Regions from separate parts of the Pseudovibrio sp. FO-BEG1 genome, predicted to be linked through region 1. Evidence: predicted binding sites of a transcription regulator. Region 1 holds the regulator's gene; each other region holds the start of a gene.
The links. The regulator LexA, encoded in region 1, represses DNA repair genes until DNA is damaged. The targets are predictions, from matches to a motif close to TGTTCNNNNTGTGTTCNG.
Positions count from the first base shown of each region.

Region 2: a site for LexA is predicted at 1,838-1,855, ahead of parE (DNA topoisomerase IV subunit B). Genes of this name have one in related genera too.
Region 3: a site for LexA is predicted at 1,252-1,269, ahead of ruvC (crossover junction endodeoxyribonuclease RuvC). Genes of this name have one in related genera too.
Region 4: a site for LexA is predicted at 1,345-1,362, ahead of PSE_RS01840 (YifB family Mg chelatase-like AAA ATPase). Genes of this name have one in related genera too.

Region 1 covers NC_016642.1:3,686,148-3,689,265, reverse strand. The annotation lists gene PSE_RS16510 (ComEC/Rec2 family competence protein) at 1-1,466, shown strand, start outside; gene lexA (transcriptional repressor LexA) at 1,362-2,084, opposite strand; gene glp (gephyrin-like molybdotransferase Glp) at 2,348-3,118, opposite strand, start outside.
Region 2 covers NC_016642.1:3,243,428-3,246,545, forward strand. The annotation lists gene parE (DNA topoisomerase IV subunit B) at 1-1,753, opposite strand, end outside; gene PSE_RS14670 (tetratricopeptide repeat protein) at 2,494-3,118, shown strand, end outside.
Region 3 covers NC_016642.1:5,065,433-5,068,550, forward strand. The annotation lists gene ruvB (Holliday junction branch migration DNA helicase RuvB) at 1-120, opposite strand, end outside; gene ruvA (Holliday junction branch migration protein RuvA) at 120-734, opposite strand; gene ruvC (crossover junction endodeoxyribonuclease RuvC) at 731-1,231, opposite strand; gene PSE_RS22765 (sulfite exporter TauE/SafE family protein) at 1,376-2,131, shown strand; gene PSE_RS22770 (sulfite exporter TauE/SafE family protein) at 2,319-3,080, shown strand.
Region 4 covers NC_016642.1:381,696-384,813, reverse strand. The annotation lists gene PSE_RS01850 (YraN family protein) at 1-124, shown strand, start outside; gene gshB (glutathione synthase) at 242-1,216, shown strand; gene PSE_RS01840 (YifB family Mg chelatase-like AAA ATPase) at 1,409-2,935, shown strand; gene PSE_RS01835 (PAS domain-containing hybrid sensor histidine kinase/response regulator) at 3,000-3,118, shown strand, end outside.

The sequences.
Region 1 (3,118 bases):
GCATGCATATGGGGTTGGTGACCTCTCTGGTTTTCCTCGCCGCACGGTTGGTTCTGTCTCTTAGCCAAAGCCTTGCCTTGAAGGGACATATCCACGTTTACGCCAGCATTGCCGCGTTGATTGCGGCAACGGTTTATCTTGGTTTGTCAGGGGCTTCTGTCGCCACGCAGCGGGCCTATCTGATGGCTGTGCTGATCTTATGCGCCGGGTTGCTTGGTCGCCGCGCGTTCAGCCTGCGCGGACTTGCTCTCGCCTGTCTCCTCCTTTTAAGCCTGCGCCCGGAGGAGGTCTTATCCCCGGGCTTTCAGATGTCCTTCATCGCCGTCCTTGCTTTGCTGTCAGCTTACTCCTTTGGCAAGGACTGGCTTCGGGATGACCGTGAAGCTTATGTTTTAAAAGGGAAAACAGGCGTTTTGCGCACTCTCAGAAAACCCGCAAAGTGGCTTTTTGCCTGCGCAATGACCTCCCTGATCGCAGGCGCTGCCACCGCTCCAATTGCTGCATTGCACTTTGAGCAGATCGCACCCTATGGGGTGGTTGGTAATGTGCTGGCCATGCCGCTGGTGACCTTTGTGGTTATGCCCCTTGGTCTGCTTGCCCTGCTCACGATCCCACTTGGCGCTGATACGTTCTTTCTGCAGGGTATGGAGGTGGGATTATCTCTGGTGCTGAAGGCCGCCTACTGGGTGAGCGCATTGAGCGACGGGCTCACCAATCTGGGAGTTGCCAGTGTCTCAGGTTATCTGCTGGTGATCCTTGCGAGTATCACACTCTGCATCATGCCCTTACGCCTGAAATGGCTTTCTGTGCCAGCGTTTGCAGCAGGCCTTATGGGCTTTGTGGTGGAACGGCCACCTGATGTGATGATTGCCGATGCAGGTAAGCATATCGGGTTTTATGGCGAGGGCGGGTCCTTCCGCCTGACATCCTCGCGTATGTCATTTGCTGCTGACAGCCTACTGCGGGCAGGGGGATACTCTGCGAACTCCTTTAAGGAGCATAAAACGCGGGCAACAGATCGTTCCTGTGATGAGGAGGGCTGTGTGTTGGCGTTATACCCGCACGGAGCGATGGGCGGAGGAAGGGAGCAAAAGCCGTCAGTCCTTCTGGCGCAGTCGAAGGTGGAGGGCGCTCTGGAGGCTGATTGTCAGCTGGCATCCATCATCGTCACCCAAGCTCAGGCCCCTTCCAGCTGCAATGCTGAGCTGGTTTTGGATCAAAAGGTTTTTGGAGAACGAGGCTCGGTTTACATCTGGTTGTCAGTTCAAGCGGGAAACGGGCATAAAATAAAAAAAGTGCGCTGGGCATATGATGCTCAGCGCAGACCTTGGAATCCTAAATTGCCTATAACAACCAGTGCGTTAATAGCGGCGGAAGAGCGCAATCATCTTGCCCTGAATGCGGACGCGCCCCGGGCCGAAGATGCGAGTTTCGTAGGCGGGGTTGGCCGCTTCAAGCGCGACTGAAGCACCTTTTTTGCGCAGGCGCTTCAGAGTTGCTTCCTCATCATCGATCAGCGCCACAACGATTTCGCCGTTATCCGCGGTGTCGCCGCGTTTAATCAGCACTGTATCCCCGTCAAAGATGCCAGCGTCGATCATGGAGTCGCCTTTGACTTCCAGCGCATAGTGTTCGCCGCGGCCCATCAGATCTGCAGGCATTGCAATGGAATGGCTCTGGTGCTGGATTGCTTCGATCGGTACACCCGCTGCAATGCGGCCCATCACCGGAATTTCCAGCGTCGGCACTTCGTCAGGGGAAGGCGTCCGCGGTGGAGGTGGTGTGGCGACCTTCTTGCTCAGCGAGCCTTCGATAACCTCTGGAGCAAAGCCCTTTTCCTTGGCCGCAGGCTTCAGGCCTGGCGCGATGGATTCTGGCAGCTTGAGGATTTCCAGCGCACGGGCTCTATTTGGCAGGCGGCGAATGAAGCCGCGCTCTTCCAGAGCTGTGATCAGCCGGTGAATGCCGGATTTGGAACGGAGGTCCAGCGCGTCCTTCATCTCATCGAAGGAGGGTGGAACACCTGCTTCCTTCAAGCGTTGATGGATGAACATCAAAAGCTCGTGTTGCTTCTGTGTAAGCATCTTTTATCCCCGTTCGCTCCTAAGCGCAGATTGAAAGTGAGCAGCCATACTCTCCGGTTCCGAAGATGACCATTCGTTGATTTGCATTCCCAACAAGCTGAAAGACTTCAACTTCTGCGATTGGGAGGACAAAACACGAACGTACTCTACCTGTTCTCATTGTGTTCTGCAATGGGTTTGTTGCGTTTAAGCCCTGCTAGAACTGGGGGAATTGGATTTTGATGGGTGAGTGGACAGGGGTTGTCCACTCTCGTCTTGCGGATTTAGCGTAGCTTGAGAAGTTCAACTTTTTCGCCTGCTGATGCAGCCGGTGCGTGTGGCGGGCGAACAATCAGAGCGTCTGCTTTGGTGAGAAGCGCAAGCATTGAGGAATCCTGCTTACCAAACGGCTCGGTTGTCAGGTTGCCTTGCGCGTCGGTGCTCAGGCTGGCGCGCAGGTAGTCCTGACGCAGGTCGTTTGCAGGCAGGTCAGCGGTCAGCGTGGCTTTGGTAACGCCTTGATTTGCCAAAGGTACTGAGCGCCCCAGCATTTTGTCGAGGAGAGGCCCAAGGAAGAGGAGGGCGCAGACAAGACTTGAAACCGGATTGCCCGGCAGGCCGAGGACTTTCATTGGTCCAAGAGCGCCTGCCATGAGTGGTTTGCCCGGACGCATGGCGATGCGCCAGAAACCAAGCTCCATGCCTTCTGCTCCGAGCACGTCCTGAATGAGGTCGTGGTCGCCAACAGATGCGCCGCCGAGCGTGACTAGAACATCGGCTTTGGCCTCAATTGCCTGCTTGACGCGAGCTGTGATTTCTTCAGGCTGGTCCGGGGCAATGCCCAGCATCATTGGGATACCGCCGCAGTTTTTCACAAACTCTGCGATGCCGACCTGATTGGAAGCGATGATTTGATTCGGGCCCGGTGTCTGGCCTGGCTCAACAAGCTCGTCTCCGTTTGCGAGGATTGCGACAACCGGCTTCTTGCGCACTGGCAAGCTCGCGTGGTTCATCGCGCCTGCAAGGGAAAGCTCGCGGAAGCCGAGTGGGGCGCC
Region 2 (3,118 bases), 440 kb from region 1:
GCCCGTTGTTGATCAGATCAGGCATCTCTTTATAGAAGAAGGTAATCAGAAGCGCCGCAATGTGCGCACCATCCACGTCCGCATCGGTCATGATCACGATGCGCTCATAACGCAGATCTTTGTCGTCGTAGTTGGAACGCGTGCCACACCCCAGCGCCTGAATAAGATCAGAAAGCAACTGGTTGGCCACGAGCTTGTCACGACCAGCGTTGGCAACGTTCAGGATCTTACCACGCAGTGGCAGAACAGCCTGCGTTGAACGGTTACGAGCCTGCTTTGCTGAGCCACCCGCTGAGTCACCCTCCACGATGAACAGTTCTGTGCCATCAGACTTGCTGGTGGAACAATCCGCCAGTTTACCCGGCAAACGCAGACGGCGAACAGCAGTCTTACGGGCAACGTCTTTTTCCTGACGACGCTTCAGACGCTCTTCCGCACGATCAATCACCCATTCCAGCAGTTTGTTGGCCTGGTTCGGGGAAGCCGTCAGCCAGTGATCAAAGGCATCACGAACAGCGTTTTCAGCAATACGGGTCGCTTCGTTGGTTGCCAGCTTGTCTTTTGTCTGACCAACAAACTCAGGCTCACGCACAAACACAGAAAGCATACCAGCAGCGGACGTCAGAACGTCATCACCGGTAATAATGGAGGCTTTCTTGTTACCGATCAGCTCACCATAAGCTTTCAGGCCGCGGAGCAGGGCATAACGAAGACCGGTTTCGTGTGTGCCACCTTCCGGAGTTGGAACGGTGTTACAGTATGAATTGACGAACCCATCGCCTGCAAACCACGCAACAGCCCACTCAACAGCGCCATGTTTACCAGTTGCCTGTGTGCGGCCAGCAAAGACCTCATCCGTCACGCGACGCTCTTTGCCCAACGCTTCTTCCAGATAATCCTTCAGGCCGCCCGGGAAGTGGAAGGTTGCACTCTCAGGGACACCATTGGCTTCATCAGCTAGAGACTTGGCACAGCGCCAGCGAATCTCAACACCGCCAAACAGATAGGCCTTGGAACGCGCCATCTTCATCAGGCGGGCAGGCTTGAACTTCAGTGCTTTGCCAAAGATCTCTGCATCCGGCTTGAAGCGCACCATGGTGCCGCGGCGATTATGAACATCGCCAACCAGCTCAAGGCCGCCATCAGCAAGGCCACGGCGGAACGTCTGGCGATAAAGTTTCCGGTTACGGGCAACCTCAACCACCAGCTCTTCAGAGAGCGCGTTCACAACGGAAATACCCACGCCGTGCAAACCACCGGAGGTCTCGTAGACTTTACTGTCAAACTTACCACCAGCGTGCAGGGTCGTCATAATGACTTCCAGTGCAGACTTGTCTTTATATTTAGGGTGCGGATCAATCGGGATACCGCGACCGTTATCTGTAATGGTCAGATAGCCATCTTCACTTAAGGAGACATCAATCCAGCTGGCGTGGCCTGCAACGGCCTCATCCATGGAGTTGTCAATCACTTCAGCAAACAGATGGTGCAGCGCTTTTTCATCCGTACCGCCAATATACATGCCCGGACGGCGACGGACTGGTTCCAGTCCTTCAAGCACCTCAATGTCGGCAGCAGTATATTCCGCATCACCTGCAGCAGGGGGAGGAGTCCGGCCTGCGCTGGATGATTTGGCAGGGGAGGACGGTGCGCTTGCTGCTGGTGTTTGTTTCTTCTCAGTGCTGCCAGAAGAGGATGTCAGCTCATCCATGCTTTTGGTAACATCTGCAAACAGATCATCAGGCGTGCTCATCGTACCTCTTTGGTCTTGCGCTCAGTAGTCTCGAATCAAACGGCAGTTTTGCAGGACTGAGAGAAAAGGGCAAAGATCTGCCGGAGTTCTACTCTTGTTCCTTGTGGGTAAGCGCCAGATATACGCTTTTTCGCTTACCTGATTGTGCCGAGCCCCACCTTTAGCGGGCATCTGACAGCCATATGCGCCATTCGCGGCGAAAATACAAATGGCATTTCTGATTACCCTATGGCCTGTGGTCAAAACTTTACACCGCGCATACACAATACAGTAGCGTCATGTGCTGTAGATTGTTGCGAGCTTGCAACATGAAATTACGCTGACCGGAATGGTCGAAACTGACACTGGTTCGCTAAAGGCAAATTGGATAGTTTGCCTTGTCCATGTTTGAGAGGTGGTCGAACTGTGTAGGTTTTTTGTCAATCAGATTGAAAGCTAGGCATTTGTAAGATCATTTGTGACAATTTGAAGATATGTCGCCTTTGGAAACAAAATTGACATTTTTTCCTTTCATAGCCTGAACCTACAACGACGGCATGAAAACATGAGAAGTCAGAACCGTTGATCATTCGATAGCGGTCAAGTGAGGCACTTTGAAAAAAGCATTGTTTAAAGATGGAATGGTGACGCACCGCGCTGCGTTTACGCGTCTTATAACAAGCTTGAGCTGTGTCTCGGTTCTCACGTTCGCTGCAATTGGAAATGTTTACGCGCTCGATTCAAATAAGAGTGCCGACGCTATGGCCGCCGTCAACCAGATGGCAAACGTCACACCTCAGCAGGCTCTGAAGGAAGGGGCCCGCGCTTATTACTCCGGTGAAAAAGACAAGGCACTTTCTCCGCTCCGCTACGCAGCTGAAAACGGGCAGGCCATGGCCGCCTGGAAGCTCGGCAGAATGTACGCGCAGGGAGATGGTGTGCCAGAAGATGATCTTCAGGCATTCCAGTACTTTTCTCAGGTCGTACGCGAATACTCTTCTGATGGTCCAAACGCGCGCTCCGCTCCTTTCGTGGCAAGCGCACTCGTTGAACTGGGCCGCTACTTCCTGACAGGCATTGGCGATACCCCAGTCAAGCAGAACACCTATAAGGCACGTGAGGTCTTCACCTACGCCGCGTCTTACTTCGGTGATGCAGACGCACAGTACAATCTCGGCCTTATGTATCTGGATGACAAACTTCCCGATCATGACCGCCGTCTCGCGGCGCGTTGGCTCAAACTGGCTGCGGTAAAAGGACATGTGGGCGCACAGGCTAAATTCGGCGAACTTCTTTATTTTACAGAAGAACTCACCACAGCACGCATAACCGGTCTGAAGTGGATGACTTTGGCGCGCAGGCAGATTGTCGGCGGTGCGAATGACA
Region 3 (3,118 bases), 1.4 Mb from region 1:
CAGGTTCTCACGCGCCTGCGCCTGACCCGTAAAGTCATCCAGCGTCTGCGGACGCATTCCGCTATCAATTTCATCGCCCCGGATTTCCGGAGTAACAAGGCGATCCTCACCCTCAATCATTACGCAAGTTCCTTAAGGCCAAGGCGAATAAGTTTTTCAGCACTCGCATCCTCACCCGCAGTTTTCACAGCAGCTGCCACAGCAGCAGAGGCCTGAGCTGGCTGGTAACCGAGGTTGGAGAGTGCAGACACCGCATCCGCCACCGGACGAGAGGCCACATTCTCTGCAACACTCTGGGAAACCGCGATCGTGTCATCCTCAACAGAAGCAAAGGCCGGTGCCTTGTCTTTCAGTTCGGTCACAATACGCTCAGCCACACGCTTGCCAACACCCGGTGCGCGCGTAATCGCAGTCTTATCGCCCAGCGCAATCGCGTTCGCCACTTCAGAGGCTTTCATGATGCCCAGAATGCCCAGCGCAACCTTGGCACCAACACCCTGAACGGTCATGAGAATACGGAACCATTCACGCTCGCTGTCCTCGGCAAAGCCAAACAGCTTGATCATGTCTTCACGCACCATGGTCTCAATGGCCAGCACAGCAGCTTCGCCCACACGCGGCAACTGCTGCAACACGCGAGAAGGGCAATGCACCTGATAGCAAACGCCCTGCACATCCAGCAGCACGAAATCATCGCCGTAACTATCGACGACACCCTTGAGTTTCCCGATCATTTCAAAAGCGCCTCCGCTGCGGCCAGACGGCCCGTTACACTACCCCTGTGATGACTATGGCAGATTGCAATCGCCAGTGCATCTGCCGCGTCGTCCGAATTAAACGTCGCCTTCGGCATCAACACCTTCACCATCATACGGATTTGTTCTTTTTCTGCATGCCCTGTTCCAACCACGGTCTTTTTCACCAGGTTGGGAGCATATTCTGAAACCACGAGATTGTGCAGAGATGGCACGAGCAGAGCGATGCCCCTCGCCTGTCCCAGTTTTAGGGTCGCCCCTGCATCCTTGTTCACGAACGTATTCTCAACAGCAGCTTCTGCCGGATCATAACGTTCAATCACCTCCTGCAAGCCGGTGTACAACTGCTTGAGTCGTTCTGCGAGAGAGTACTTGTTGTTGGATTGTATCGTGCCGCTGGCAATAAAGCTGACGCGATTACCTTTGGCATCAATAATGCCCCAACCGGTGTTCCTGAGACCAGGGTCAACACCCATGATTCGAATTGAATGATCCATAGAACAAACCGGTAACGAAAAATCTCCGAAGACGCTAGCCGCTAACGAAAACCAGAGGCTTAATCCGCAAAATTTCAGGAGTAATCCACGCGTTCCTGCGTGAGTTCTTATTTAGGACCCGCAATGATTGAAGCCCTCTACGCACACTCAGCCTTACAGTTGTCTCTGGTCGCAGGGGCCATCCTTTTGGCAGGTTTGATGCGCGGGTTCGCAGGCTTTGGGTCAGGCATGGTCTGGATACCTCTGGCCGCTCTGGTCATCGGGCCAAAGCTCGCCGCAGCCACACTTCTCATTCTCGATACCCTCATTGCCCTGCCTCTTATCTTCCCGGCAACCAAGCTGTGCCGATGGAAAAGCGTCCTGCCTGCTGCAATCGGTGCAATCCTCGCCGTCTCCGTCGGTGCATGGATCCTCGCCAACGCACCGCCCATCGTCTTGCATTGGGGCATCTCTATTGTTGTCTTCGCACTTCTGGCAGTGCTCATGTCCAACTGGACCTACTCAGAAGAACCCACACGCAATCAAAACCTCGGCGTTGGGGCGCTATCAGGCCTGCTTGGCGGCTTCAGCCAGATGCCCTCCATTCCCATCTACACACTTTGGGCAACCGGCCCCCATCCGCAGAACATCATCCGCGCCAACATGATCGTGTTTATCGCGATTGCCGATGCCTCTGCCTATGCCTCCTATGCGTACAACGGCCTGTTTACGAAAGAGCTCATTCCCGTCCTGCTCATCACTGGCCCCATCTACCTAGGCTGCTTGATGTTTGGTGCGAAAGCCTTCAACAAAGCACCGCCAACCTATTTCAAATGGGCAGCCAAGGGCATCATCTTCCTCGCAGCAGTCGTTTCACTGCCATTCTTCCACGATCTGTAGCTGTAACCGCCTCAACTATTTTTCCGCAGTTTCCCAAGGCTTAAGCGAGAATAAGAGGCTCCAGACAAAGGTAATTGAGAAATTCTCGACAATTCGGCCATTCGTCCTGATTGGAGGAAGGTGCGTTCGTAATTTATAGTCCGCACAACTAGGAAGCCTTAAACCGACCTTCTCAGCAGAGGCATAGATGCTCCCAGACGTCGCAGGACTCGAATCCCCGGCCTTCTTGATGGTGTGCGCAACCATAGCGCTCGCCGGGTTGACACGTGGCTTTGCAGGCTTCGGCGCAGCGATGATCTACATGCCCATTGCCTCCGCCATTATGGACCCGAAACTGGCCGCAGCTTCACTCCTTCTGGTCGATGCTACCATCTCTCTGCCCATGGTCGTCTCCGCCACCAAAATCTGCGATTGGAGAACCGTTCTGCCTGCAGCAGGCGGAGCCGTCGTCACTGTTTCCATCGGCGCCTGGGTGCTCACCAATGCAGACCCTTACGTTCTGCGCTGGGTGCTGTCCTGCGTTGTCCTTGTTCTGCTGGCCGTTCTGGTATCTGGCTGGCGCTACACCAAAGCGCCAAACAAACGCACTTCCTTCGGCGTTGGCGCTGTCTCCGGCCTTCTTGGCGGCATGACACAGCTGGCTGGCCCTCCGGTCATCACCTACTGGATGTCAGGTCCCCTGCCCGTCAGCGTTATACGCGCCAATCTGATCACCTATTTCTTTTTCACCAGCTTCGGTTCCTTCGCAGCCTTCTGGTGGAACGGCCTGATCACACAGGAGCTTCTGCTTCTCTCATTGCTGATCTGCCCGGCCTATGGCCTGAGCATCTATCTGGGAGCCAAAGGTTTCTCCAAATCCAGCGGCAAGTCTTATCGCCTGCTCGCTTACACACTCATCTTAGGCGCTGCCATCACAAGCATGCCTATTTTGGATGGAATTCTCAGATGACCCACTAGTTCACATGCACTGAAAAAGAGCCGCAAGAA
Region 4 (3,118 bases), 2.2 Mb from region 1:
GCGGGAATGGGTTTCTCACCACCATGAAGTGGTGGGAAAAACCTTGAGATTTGATGCGGTTATTCTGCCAAAGCACGGGGAAGCCCAGCATTTTCCTAATCTTTTCGAAGCTGAAATTTTTTAGGAAACAAATATTTTATCGCAAAAATGTAGACAAATTGCTTTCTGACCCACATATCTGCGGCTAACATCCATTATTATTTACGTGGATTTCTACCCCTGCGTTATTTTAGGAGTGCCTATGCCCCAAGCAGCTACTTCTGGTGCCAAGCGGCCGCTTAAAGTCGCGGTTCAGATGGACCACATCTCCACCATCAACATTGCAGGCGACAGTGCTTTTGCCCTGATGCTGGAAGCGCAGGATCGTGGTTACGAACTGTATCATTACACTCCGGAGCGGCTGGCGCTTTGGGGTGAAAAGGTGATGTGCCGCGTTGAACCAGTGACGGTGCGCGATGAAGCTGGCAACCACTTCAGCTTTGGTGAACCACAGCGCGTTGATATGTCCGAAATGGACGTGGTGCTGATGCGTCAGGATCCTCCGTTCGATCTGGCTTACATTGCAGCAACCCACATTCTCGAGAAGCTCTCGAAGACAACGCTTGTGGTGAACGATCCGATTTCCGTGCGCAATGCGCCTGAAAAGCTGTTTGTGACCCAGTTCGCTGATCTGATGCCGCCAACACTGATCACCCATGATCGCGAAGAAATCGATGCATTCCGCGAAGAACATGGCGATATCGTCATGAAACCGCTGTTTGGCCATGGCGGTGCTGCGGTGTTCCGCGTGACACAAGACGATCTGAACTATGGGTCCCTCTACGATTTCTTCTCCGTGACTTTCCGCGAGCCATGGGTCATTCAGAAATTCCTGCCAAATGTAAAGCACGGTGATAAGCGCATTCTGCTGGTGGATGGTGAGTTTGCAGGTGCAGTGAACCGTGTGCCTGCTGAAGGCGATCTGCGCTCCAATATGGTTCGTGGTGGCTCTCCGAAGGACAGCGATCTGACAGAGCGAGAAAGAGAAATCTGTGCTCGCCTTGGGCCAACGCTGAAGGAGCAGGGCCTCATCCTCGTTGGTATCGACGTGATTGACGGAAACCTCACCGAGATCAACGTGACAGCACCGACGGGTATTCGCGCCATTCAGAAACTTGGCGGCCCTGATGTAGCGGCCCGGGTTTGGGATGTGCTGGAAAGAAAGCTGGAAAGCTAAACAAGATCAAGGCTCTGTTTCACGACAGGGCCTTTTCATTTTTATTGGATCAGCCGTTTCTTTAACTCAAGAAATTACCTGAAGCTTTTAAAGGAAGCTTTCGTATTTCTGAGTATTCAAGGCTTGTGTGTTTCCCCTTCGTTCCTGCTTAATTACTGCAATTCTGATAAATTGTGGCTGCAGGAGTGTCTGGTGTTTTCTCGCATCTCTACCGTTTCCTTTCAGGGCGTCGATGCTGCCAATGTTGATGTGCAGGTGCAGATCAGCCCCGGCTCTGTCTACTTCACTCTCGTTGGACTGCCAGATAAAGCAATTGCAGAAAGCAAGGAACGGGTACGCTCCGCACTCATTGCCTCGGGATTGGCGCTACCAGCCAAGCGCGTGACGGTGAACCTTGCGCCGGCAGACCTTCCCAAGGAAGGCTCCCACTACGACCTGCCGATTGCTCTGGGACTTCTGGTGGCCATGGGAGCTCTGCCTGCTGAGGCGGTAGAAGGCTTTGTTGTTATTGGCGAACTTGCGCTGGATGGCAGTATCTCCCACGTCAACGGGGCTCTGCCAGCCGCAATCGCAGCTGTTGCCAATGAGAAGGGATTGATTTGTCCGGCAAGTTGCGGATCAGAGGCTGCATGGGCCGATGAAAACCTGAAGATCATCGCAGCAAACTCACTGGTTCAGCTTTATCGTGCTCTCAAAGGGGAGATTACACTATCCGATCCGAAACCGCGCAGTTCACCACTTGCCGCTGGTTCTTTGGACCTTGCAGATATTCGTGGGCAAGAGACTGCAAAACGTGCTTTGGAGATTGCTGCCGCAGGCTCTCATAACTTGCTGATGGTTGGGCCCCCAGGTTCCGGGAAAACCTTATTGGCCAGTAGATTGCCTTCGTTGCTCCCACCGCTTTCTGCTCGTGAGCTGCTGGAAGTTTCTATGATCGCTTCGATTTCAGGAGAGCTGGAAGATGGCGCTTTAAGCAATCAACGCCCTTTCAGAGCCCCACATCATTCAGCTTCCATGGCTTCTCTGGTGGGTGGAGGGATAAAAGCCAAGCCCGGTGAAGTCTCGTTGGCTCACAACGGCGTTCTGTTTTTGGATGAGCTGCCGGAGTTTGACAGCTCCGTTCTGGATAGCCTTCGGCAACCAATCGAGAACGGAGTGGCAACGATAGTGCGCGCTAACTACCGCGTCAGCTACCCATCTAAAGTTCAGGTGGTTGCAGCAATGAATCCATGTCGTTGCGGTTATGCTGGCGAGCCCGGGCATACCTGCCGACGAGGAGATAAATGCGCCAGTTCCTATCAGTCACGCGTATCTGGACCTTTCCTTGACCGCATGGATTTGCAGCTGCACGTGCCAGCAGTTTCAGCAAAGGACCTGATCAGTCCAACAACTTCGGAAAGCTCCGAGACTGTGGGCCAGCGCGTGGCAAGAGCGCGAGCAATTCAGCAGGCACGTTATGCATCGCTGGGACTGGACATAACGGTAAACGCTCATGCAAGTGCACGGATCATCGAACAGATTGTTGCACTTGATAATGGCAGTAAGGAGTTGATTGAGCAGGCTTCCATTCAGTTTGGACTGTCTGCGAGAGGCTATCATCGCGTTTTAAAACTCTCTCGCACAATCGCAGATATGGATGGCTCGGATAAGGTGCAAAGGATTCACCTAGCTGAAGCGCTGAGTTTCAAGCGCTCTTCGGCCTATTTGGCGGCAGCATAATCTGTTATATCCTACCAATTGAATTTTACTGATTTTCCGAAATAATTCGGCTGGAGCAAAAGCAGTGTTGAAGCGGAGACTAAAAACCGAGGAGAGCACCCACGTTGTTACTCAGGCTCGCGTGTCTCTTATCAAGCAAACAGAAGTCTCAGAGCAGTCCTCGTTTATTCTCAAGAGCCTTTC